DNA from 2 places in the Janthinobacterium sp. UMAB-60 genome. Region 1 is predicted to be linked to the other one. Evidence: predicted binding sites of a transcription regulator. Region 1 holds the regulator's gene; the other holds the start of a gene.

Region 1 (5,481 bases):
TTGGGGTTAAGCGGCAAATCGAATATCCGGAACTTCCACCATGACCACCAAAAAAAACTACGGCTTTACCACCACCATCCTGCATAACGACCGCCGCAAGGGTATCGAGCATGGCTCGCTGCACAAGCCTGTGCACACCTCCGTCGCGTTCGGCTACAGCGACGCACGCCAGCTCGCTTCCGTGTTCCAGGGCAAGGAGCCGGGCTTTCGCTATGGCCGCCAGGGCAATCCCACCGTGTCCGCGCTGGAAGACAAGGTCAACCAGATGGAAGACGGCGTGGCGACCCTGTGCTTCGCCACCGGCATGGGCGCCATCGGCGCCGTGGTGCAGTCGCTGCTGCGCGCGGGCGACCATGTCGTGTCGTCGGCCTTTTTGTTTGGCAACACCAACAGCCTGTGGCAAACGGTGACGGGGCAGGGCATCGCCGTCTCCTTCGTCGACGCCACCGAGGTGGCCAATGTGGCGGCCGCCATCACGCCGGCCACGCGCATCGTGTTTGTTGAGACCATCGCCAATCCGCGCACGCAGATCGCCGACCTGAAAAAGATCGGTGACTTGTGCCGCGAGAAGGGCATCCTGTACATCGTCGACAACACCATGACGACGCCTTACCTGTTCCGCCCGAAAGCGGTGGGCGCGGGGCTGGTGGTCAATGCGCTGACGAAATCCATCGGCGGCCACGGCAATGCGCTGGGGGGCAGCTTGACGGACACGGGCGTGTTCGACTGGACGCGCTACCCGAACATTTTCGACAATTATAAAAAAGCGGCGCCAGCCCAGTGGGGCATCGCGCAAATCCGCGCCAAGGCCTTGCGCGATTTCGGCGCATCGCTGGGGCCGGAAGCGGCGCACCATATCGCCGTCGGCGCGGAAACCATGGCCTTGCGCATGGACCGTACCTGCTCGAACGCCCTGGCGCTGGCCAGCATGCTTGCCGCCGACCCGCGCGTCGCGGCCGTGCATTACCCGGGCTTGCCCTCGCACCCGCAGCACGCGCTGGCGACGGACTTGTTCCGCAGCTATGGCTCGCTGTTCAGCTTTGAATTAAAAGAGGGCATCGATTGCTTCGATTTCCTCAATCGCCTCAATCTTGCTATTCCAGCGAGCAACCTCGGTGATACGCGCACCCTGGTCATTCCTGTCGCCCACACGATCTTTTATGAGATGGGTGCCGAGCGCCGTGCCAGCATGGGCATTGCCGAGTCACTGATCCGCGTGTCGGTTGGTATCGAGGACGAGGTTGATTTGCTCGAGGATTTTAGCAACGCGCTGGAGGCATAAAACGCCAGGGCAATAAAAAAGGGCCGCAACAGTCATGCTGTTGCGGCCCTTTTTACCTGCGGTGGTTTAATGCCAGCTGCGCATCAAGCCTACCGCTAAACCTTCCAGAGCAAACTCATCTTCCGGCGACACGGTGATGACCTTGAAGTCGGGGTTTTCCGGCAGCAGTTCGATGACGGAACCCGTCTTCTTGTAGCGCTTGACGGTGACTTCGTCGCCGATGCGGGCGACGACGATCTGGCCGTTCTTGGCGCTGTCGACCTTCTTCACGGCCAATAAGTCGCCATCCATGATGCCGGCGTCGCGCATGGACCAGCCGCGCACCTTCAGCAGGAAGTCGGGCTTGGCCGAGAACAGGGCCGGGTCGACGTTGTAGCTTGCCTCCAGGTTTTCCTGTGCCAGGATGGGCGAGCCTGCCGCCACCCGGCCGATCAGGGGCAGCGACATCAGCAGTGCCGCCGGCACTTTCGATGCCTGCGCTTCGGCCGCCGCGCCGATCAGGCGGATGCCGCGCGAGGTACCGGGCGAAATCTCGATCGCGCCCTTGCGGGCCAGGGCCTGCAAATGCTCTTCGGCCGCATTGGCCGATTTGAAACCCAGTTCATTGGCGATTTCGGCACGGGTGGGAGGAAAACCCGTGTTTTCAATCGCGTCCTTGATCAGGTTCAGGATTTGTTCTTGTCGTGCTGTCAGCTTGATCATGAGCGGTGGGTGCATACTAAAATGCTGTCTATATGAACAGTCTGTATTTTTGTACAGTATCGCCCACTATGCAAGGGGATTTCCGTCATTTGCGCGAATTTCGTGCGAAATACCGGAATGGGCAGGAAAAAACGCCTGACCTGCCCCGTGCGCGGGCCGCTTGTTGAAGGAATGATTGAAACGTTTGCAAAAGGCGGTTATAATCTTCGGCTGACCTTCCCACACCCGTCTTGACGCCGGGGTGGGCGATTATCAATCCGACCTGAAGGAGTTTGCATGCGTCATTATGAAATAGTCTTTATCGTCCATCCGGACCAAAGCGAGCAAGTGCCCGCGATGATCGAACGCTACAAAGCCAGCGTAACCACCCGCGGCGGTTCGGTTCACCGCGTGGAAGATTGGGGCCGCCGTCAAATGGCTTACTCGATCCAAAAGCTGCCTAAAGCACACTACATCTGCCTGAACATCGAATGCGACAACGAGACCCTGGTCGAGTTGGAAACAGCATTCAAATTCAATGATGCCGTGTTGCGTCACCTGACCGTTAAAATGAAGAAAGCTGAAACAGCTCCTTCGCCGATGATGAAATCGGTACAACGCGAAGACGCGGCCAAAAGCCACCGCACCGAAGCACCAGCAGCCGCTCCAGTCGCAGCCGCAGCTTAATTCTTGACCAGGATCGTGCGCTGAACCAGCTACAAGTTACCGCCATCATTGCCGAGCGCGAAATATTGCGCTATACCCCGGCAGGGCTGCCGATTGTGAATGCAGTATTGCAACACAGTTCGCAGCAGATGGAAGCAGGGATTGCCCGTTTGACCGAGTTTGATGTTGCCGCGCTAGCCGCTGGCGAAATCTCAGGCCGGTTCAGCCAGGCAAGCTTGGGTGGGGTGTATCAGTTCACGGGTTTCCTGGCCAGGAAGAGCCGCAACAGCAAGAGTTTGGTGTTTCACATCATTGATTTTAGTGCAGTCAATTCTGACTAGCGCATTTTAGATACAGGAGCCTGACATGGCATTCGGTAAAAAGTTCGACAAAAATAAGCTCAAGCTTAAAGAAAAACGCAAACAGCAAAACCCTTTGTTCAAACGCAAGAAGTTCTGCCGCTTCACTGCAGCTCACGTTGAGCAAGTCGACTACAAAGACGTCGACACGCTGAAAGACTTCGTCCAGGAAAACGGCAAGATCATGCCAGCACGCCTGACCGGTACCAAAGCGCACTACCAGCGCCAAGTCGACACCGCAATCAAGCGCGCTCGCTTCCTCGCGCTGCTGCCATACACCGATCTGCACCACGCTTAATCGGTCAGATATTCCTGGAGAAGAACTATGCAAATCATTCTGTTAGAAAAAGTTGTTAACGTCGGTAACCTCGGCGAAGTCGTCAAAGTCAAAGACGGTTACGCACGTAACTTCCTGATCCCGCAACGCCTGGCACGTCGTGCCACGGCAACCGCTGTGGCTGAATTCGAAGTCAAGCGCGCCGAACTGGAAAAAGCTGCTGCCGCCAAACTGGCCGCATCGCAAGCCCAGGGCGAAAAACTGAGCGGCCTGACCGTTCAAGTTGCTCAAAAAGCTGGTGTTGATGGCCGTCTGTTCGGTTCCGTCACCAACTTCGACATCGCTGAAGCGCTGACCAAGCAAGGTTTTGCTGTTGAAAAAGCACAAATCCGCATGCCTACCGGCCCGCTGAAGATCGTTGGCGAGCACAACGTTTCGGTTGCTCTGCACACCGACGTGGTTGTGGAAGTTGTTATCGCTGTCGTACCAGACGCGAACGCGTAATCGTCTGCGGGCCTGGCCCGCAAGCATTGCCGCACTATGAAAAGCCGGGTTCGCCCGGCTTTTTTGTGGCCTTTTTTTCGCTCAATTTCAGCCCTTTATTTTTGCCAGCACGCCGAAGCGGGTATAATTCGCGCCATGAACGCCCCCTCTGATCCGCAACTGGATTCCCTCCGTATTCCGCCGCATTCGATCGAAGCAGAACAATCCGTTATCGGTGGTCTGTTGCGCGACAATGCAGCGTATGACCGCATCGCCGACTTCATGCATGCGGAGGATTTCTATCGCTATGACCATCGCATCATCTTCGAGCAAATCGTCAAGATGATTAACGGCTCCAGGCCCGCCGATGTCATTACTGTTTTTGAAACCCTGACCCAGCTCGGCAAGGCCGATGATGTGGGCGGACTCGCTTACCTGAACGCCATGGCGCAAAACACGCCATCGGCCGCGAACATCCGGCGTTATGCCGAGATCGTGCGCGACCGCGGCGTGCTGCGCAAACTCATCACCGTCGCCGACGATATCTCCGGCACGGCCTTCAGCCCGCAAGGCAAGGAAGTCAAGCAGATGCTTGACGAGGCCGAATCGAAGATTTTCGCCATCGCCGAAGAAGGCGCGCGCGGCGCCCAGGGCTGGACCGCCATCCAGCCCCTGCTGACGCAGGTGGTCGAGCGTATCGACGAGCTGTACAGCCGCGACAACCAGAGTGAAATCACGGGCGTGCCCACTGGTTTCATTGACCTCGACCGCATGACCTCCGGTCTGCAGCCGGGCGACCTGGTGATCGTGGCGGGCCGTCCTTCGATGGGCAAGACGGCGTTTTCCGTCAACATCGGCGAAAACGTGGCCATCGACAGCGGCTTGCCCGTGGCCGTGTTCTCGATGGAGATGGGCGGCGCCCAGCTGGCCATGCGTATGCTCGGTTCCGTCGGCCAGCTCGACCAGCACCGTCTGCGCACGGGCCGCCTGAACGACGAAGACTGGCCACGCCTGACGAATGCGATTCAAAAGATGAACGACGCGCAGTTGTACATCGATGAAACGCCGGCCTTGAATTCGATCGAATTGCGCGCCCGCTCGCGCCGTTTGTCGCGTCAATGCGGCAAGCTGGGCCTGATCATCGTCGATTACTTGCAACTGATGTCGGCCAATAGCCCGGGCGACAACCGCGCCACGGAGATTTCCGAGATTTCGCGGGGCTTGAAAGGCCTGGCGAAAGAACTCGGTTGCCCCGTGATTGCGTTGTCGCAGCTGAACCGCTCGCTGGAACAGCGCCCGAACAAGCGTCCCGTGATGTCGGACTTGCGCGAATCGGGCGCTATTGAGCAGGATGCCGACGTGATCCTGTTCATTTACCGTGACGAGGTGTATAACCCCGACTCGCCAGACAAGGGAACGGCCGAAATCATCATCGGTAAACAACGTAACGGTCCGATCGGCAGCATCCGCCTCACCTTCATGGGGCAGTACACCAAATTTGGCAATTACAGTGGTGGCCTGGCGCTTTACCAAGGCGACTAAGACTCAGCAGCACTGATATTCCATTGGCCGCCCCCTCATACGGGGCGGCTTTCTGTAGTAAATAACACGACTCAATGCTTAACGGAGAATGACATGTTTGGACGCTTGATGCCCACTGAGGGCAAGTTTTTTGAATTGTTTAACCAGCACGCGGAACTGTGCGTCAAGGGCGCTAAAGAAATGCTCGGCCT
Region 2 (5,481 bases), on a different contig from region 1:
GCTGCCGGCGATGCGTTCGCGGTAGACCCAGTAATGGGCGTGGTCGAGGCCTTCCGCAATAAAATAGTCGCGCGCCTGCGACTGGCCCCACCAGCCCGCCTCGATGCGCTCGGCCACGGACACCATTTTCAAAGGCGAGCCATAGAAGGGCCGATGTTCGCGCATCAACAGGGCGATGGGCTGGGCCAGCAGCCAGCCGGGACGGGGCATGCCGGACAAGCCGGGCGGCAAGTCGGGTGCCGCGCTTCTTGAAACGGGCTTGGCCGGCAGCGGCAGCCACTGGTTGGCCGCCTCGGGACGGTAATCGGCGCGCGGCACTGCCTGCAAGACATTTTCCATGCCCAGGCGCGCCACCAGCAATTCCAGCAAGCGCTGACGCTCCTGCGGCGTGCCGCCCGGCTCGGGAAACAGGCTCTCGCTCGGTGGCGCCATTGGCTGCACCTGCAGCGCTTCCAGGCTCAGGCCGATCACGGGTGCCTCCAGCACCAGCTGCGCCAGGCGCTCCTTGAGCAGGCGCACCAGGTGCTCGTCGCGCCAGACGGCGACACCCAAGGCCAGGTCGATGACGGTGGGCGGGCGCGCCACCCTGCCCCGCTCGTGCGCCAGCAGCAGCTGTATGCGCTCGACGGCGAATTGCCGCGCGCACAGCCAGCCCGTCATTTGCTGCAGCAGGCGGCGCGCACCGAACAGCAGCGCGTCCGCGTGCTCGACGCGGTCGAACAATTCCAGGCTGGCGCGGAACGTGGGCGGCGCTTCGATCCAGACGAACAGTTCCGTGCCGTGGCCATGCGCGTCGTCGAGCATCTCCAGCACGGCGGCGCCGCAGCGGCGCTGCAAGCCGGGCCGGGGCAAGTGGCGCAGCTGCCCCAGGGTGCGGCAGCCGATGCCTTCGAACCAGTCGAGCCAGGGGCGCGCGGGCGGCAGCAGGGCGCACGGCAGGCCGTCGAGGCGGCGCACCAGGCTGGCCATGCTCAAGGTCCGGCCCCGGCGCGTGCCAGCGCGCGCCAGCAGCCAGGCCCCGCGCGCCGTGGGGGCGCACGACAGCTGGGCCGTGTAGCCGAGCGCGCACAAGCTGGCCGCAATCTGCCGGCACAGGGCGCGCACGCCGCCGAACAGGCGCAGGCTGGCGCCCGCATCGACCAGCAGGGTCGCTTCCTCGCCCTGCGCCACCAGCGGCGAGTATTGCAGCAGCGCCAGCGCCACCGCTTGCAGGGCTTGCGCTTCCAGTTCGGGCGAGCGCTCGTGCAGGCGCGCCTGCGGCGCCAGCATCAGCACGCCGCCACGGCGCATGCCCGGCCGGATGCCGGCCGCCCGCGCCAGCGGCGACAGGGCCATCACTTGCTCCTGCTCCAGCACCACGCCCAGCTGGTCAGCCGACCAGCGCGGGCAAAATACTTCGAGCGGGAGCCGGGGCAGGCACAGGCCGATCCAGAGTCGCATGGCGTAGCAGTAAAGAAGGAGGTTGCAGGGGCAGGAACAGGGGCGCGTCGCGCTGCGGTCCCCGGCGCTTGATGAAGCCGATCTCGATGCCGCCGGCGGCCGGGCGCACGGACAGGCGCAGCGGCGCCGGCGACGCATCCTGCGCGCCGTGCAAGGGGCGCAGCATGCAGAACAGGGTGTTGCCCGATTGCGCCGCCAGGTGCAGGCGGCGCAGGCTGTCGGCGCGCACGTGCGACTGCCAGAACAGCAAGGCGCCGCAACTGCCGCTGCGCAAGATGTTTTCCGCCGCCCACAAGGCATCCTTGCTGCCGGCGCTTTTGAGCCACAGCAGCTGCGACGGCGCCAGACCCTGCGCGGCCAAGGCCAGCGCCTGCGGCGGATGGGGCGGCTGCAGCAGCACGATGGGCAAGCCCGGCAGTTGCGCCAGCGCGGGCGCCAGCAGCCGCAATTCGCCGCTGCCCGGCTGCTGCACCAGCAGATCGATGAGGCTGCCGCTGGGCCAGCCGCCGCCGGGCAGCTGCGCGGACAGGGCGGCAAAGCCCGTGTCCAGGCAGCGCGTGGCGCCCTGTCCCAGCTGCGATGCGCGCCATAAAGACGGGTGCAAGGCTTCCGGCGCGGCCATCAATTCGGAATGTTGCATAATTGAATATGAAGATGAATACTGTATGCATATACAGTACTATCCAGTCCGGCTTTTGGCAAGGCTTATCTGTCAGATAGCGTGCCCGGGGCCGCTCCGCCATGTCCGAAAAACCCCGTTTCTGGCATCGATTGCTGTACCATAAGCACTCTCCTTACCGCCTGGCAACGTACCAGTCGGCTCCCTCCGTCCATAAGGAAACGCATTTGACCACCATCCAACTCATCAGCGCCATCGTCTTCGGCCTTGCGCTCATCCACCCCTTCGCCGCCAAATCGTTTGAAACCCTGGCGCAGCGCCATCCCCGCCACGGGGGGCTGCTGCACCTGCTGGGCGAAGTGGAAGTCGTGTTCGGCTTCTGGGCTTTCATCTTGATCATCATCATGGCCTTTGTCTCGGGCGGCGATGCGGCCATCGAGTATGCCGAATCGCGCCAGTACACGGAACCGCTGTTCGTCTTTGTCGTCATGGTGGTGGCCGCTTCGCGCCCCGTGCTCGACGCCGTGCAGCGCCTGCTCAAGGGCGTGGCGCGCGTCATGCCGCTGCGCACGGAACTGGCCCTCGTCTGGCTGGGACTGGCACTCGTGCCCCTGACGGGCTCGATGATCACGGAACCGGCCGCCATGACGCTGGCCGCGCTGATGCTGGCGCCGCAAATCTTCCGTCCGGGCATCCCCGAATGGCTGAAATACGGCGCGCTGGGCGTGCTGTTCGTCAACGTTTCCATCGGCGGCACCCTGACTTCGTACGCGGCGCCGCCCGTGCTGATGGTGGCCACCACGTGGAACTGGGACAGCGCCTACATGGCCAGCCATTTCGGCTGGAAAGCCGCCATCGCCGTGCTGGTCAACGCCACGGGCGTGAGCATATTGCTGCGTAAATACCTGCACAGCAACACCTCCGACATCAAGCCGAAAGCCGGTGACGTGGAAGCGCCGAAAGTGCCGCTGGCCGTCAGCGTCGTGCACATGATCGTGCTGGGCGGCGTGGTGGCCCTGGCGCACCATCCCGTGCTGTTCTTCGGCCTGTTCCTGTTCTTCCTCGGCTTCGTGCAGGCGTATGAGCGTTATCAAAGCCCGCTGATCCTCAAGGAAGGCTTGCTGGTCGGCTTCTTCCTCGGCGGCCTGGTGGTACTGGGCGGCATGCAGCAATGGTGGCTGCAGCCCATCGTCTCGAGCCTGAAACCGCTGGCCCTGTTCTTCGGCGCCCTGGGCTTGACGGCGATCACGGACAATGCGGCCCTGACTTACCTCGGATCGCTGATCGTCGGCATGACGGACGAAGCGAAATACATGCTGGTGGCTGGCGCCGTGGCCGGTGGCGGCCTGACCGTCATCGCCAATGCGCCGAATCCGGCCGGCGTATCCCTGCTGCGCCGCGGTTTCAAGGATGAATCGATCGGCGCCGTCGGCCTGCTGGCGGGCGCCCTGCTGCCGACGGCCGTGGCGGCCCTGGCTTTCCTGGCTTTGTAGTCACCGCAATGCGGCGGCCACCCTGGCCGCCGCTTTAATCCCCTTCGTACACGAGGAAGTGCAGCCGGTCATAAAACAGGCTGTAGGCATAGTCGAACGTGCCCACGCTGCGAAAACCCTTGTGCAGATACACCTGCAGCGCTTCGCTCTTTTCCCATACCGTCAAGGTGATGCGCGCGCAGCCCTTGCGGCCGGCCAGGTCGCGGATTTCATGGAACATTTGCCTGAACAAGCCCTGGCCCCGGTATTTCTCGTCGATGGCCAGGCTGCTGACGAAACAGTCGTCGGCGCGCGCGTGCGCGAGCACGAAGCCGTCATACGCATCGTCGAGCGCCTTCATGTCGTCGCGGTAATACGAGACGGCGCCGCAGGCCTGGAACTCGTCCATCGTCGCGGCCGTGAAAAAGCCGATGAAGCGGTCATCCTCGTCATGCAAGCCGTGGATGTGCGCCAGATACGGGTCGATATTCTGCCGCCGCTGCAATTCGACGAATTGCAGATTGAGTTTATTTCCAAAAGAACAGTATTCCAGGTAACTGGTGGCAAACAGCAATTTGGCCATGCGGTTCTTCGTCTCGTCGTCCAGCAGTTCACCCGCCACCAGCTTGAGCGGCGCATGCGACAGCAGGCCCGCCTGCGCCTCGTCGCAGGACGGAGCGGCATCGCCGATGGCCGGCATGCGGCTGCCGTGGCGGCCCACGGTGGGGCGCCAGAAAGCGCCAGCGGCGATATGCTGCGAACGGTGGGCCAGCAGGTAGCGGCAAAAAACGTCATTCACACGGTCCAATAGCGGGTCGTCCGACAGCACCGAGTAATAGTGAAAATGGTCGATGTCCGCCCGCAGCTGGGCCGCATACGCCATGCGCGGCACTTCCTCGATGTCGAACACGTCGACGATGTCGGGCAGGCGCAAAGGATCGTCGAGCTGCCAGCCGATGTCGGCTAGCCGCGCCACGCAGCGCGCATACGCGCGCCGCTCCTCGTCGCTCAAGGGGATGTGCATCTCGGTAATGATATCGTCCAGCAAGCGCATGCCGCGGATGCCGCCCACCACCGCTTCACGCGCGCCGTCATACAGCACGCCATAGCGCTGGTAGAACTCCGCATGACTGAGCACGGTCACGCCCAGGTTTTTCTTCCATTCGGCATAGAACTGGCCGAACAGTTGCGCTTCGAATTGCGGGCAGGAATGGGGAATTTCCCCATCGATACCCGCATACGCGAGGTTCACATTGCGCTGGATCACACGCAGCGCGGCATCGTTCTTCTTGGCGATCAGCATGCCCGTTTCATCGAGAAACAGATTCATCCAGCTGACATGCCGGCGTTCTTCACTGTCATCAGCGTTGCGCTGGAAGTAGTCGGGCACTTCCGGCTTCATCAGGAAAATCGTCGCCGGATTATGCGGGATCGTATCGACATCCATATACATGCCGCCATATTCGCACATGATGAGAATGCGGAAATAATCGGACAAGGTGGCGAAGTAGCGCTGCGCATGCAGGGTATCGAGGATGTCGAAGCGGGCCGGCGCAAAGTCCAGCGCCAGCGCGCGCAGCGAGTTGATGTGCAAGGTCGTGCCGCCGATGGCATAGCGGCCTATCGTGTAGCGCCCGGCGCCGCCCGTGGGGCTGAAGCGCGCGTCATGGCGCAACTGCTGCACATCCCACACCCACAGGATGGAGACATACGGCGCGCCGCCGTTGTGCCGCACCTCGTCCAGCGCCGCGCCCCACTGCTGAATCGCTTCACAGGCGATGGCCGGCAGCGGCCCGCCCATCCAGATGCGGTGCAGGTAGCGCTCATCGTCGCCCAGCGCGCGCGTGGGGATGCAGCTGAGCGAGGAACAGCTTGCCGCATTGAAATACGTAAAATTGCCGGCGACAAAGCTGCGCAGGGCCGCGACGCCCGCCTGGTGCTGCGCGGCCA

The links. Region 1 encodes LexA, which represses DNA repair genes until DNA is damaged. Its sites were predicted from a motif close to ACTGTATNNNNATACAGT; they were not measured.
Region 2: a site for LexA is predicted at 2,101-2,118, ahead of imuA (translesion DNA synthesis-associated protein ImuA). Genes of this name have one in related genera too.

What each region holds. Positions count from the first base shown of each region.
Region 1 is NZ_LT607484.1:346,291-351,771, reverse strand. It holds gene K0F86_RS07480 (cystathionine gamma-synthase family protein) at 41-1,282, shown strand; gene lexA (transcriptional repressor LexA) at 1,349-1,984, opposite strand; gene rpsF (30S ribosomal protein S6) at 2,261-2,650, shown strand; gene priB (primosomal replication protein N) at 2,671-2,970, shown strand; gene rpsR (30S ribosomal protein S18) at 2,996-3,286, shown strand; gene rplI (50S ribosomal protein L9) at 3,314-3,769, shown strand; gene K0F86_RS07450 (replicative DNA helicase) at 3,905-5,290, shown strand; gene K0F86_RS07445 (DUF47 domain-containing protein) at 5,384-5,481, shown strand, end outside.
Region 2 is NZ_LT607494.1:220,165-225,645, reverse strand. It holds gene K0F86_RS20530 (DNA polymerase Y family protein) at 1-1,440, opposite strand, end outside; gene imuA (translesion DNA synthesis-associated protein ImuA) at 1,370-2,080, opposite strand; gene K0F86_RS20520 (putative Na+/H+ antiporter) at 2,287-3,552, shown strand; gene K0F86_RS20515 (GNAT family N-acetyltransferase) at 3,587-5,481, opposite strand, start outside.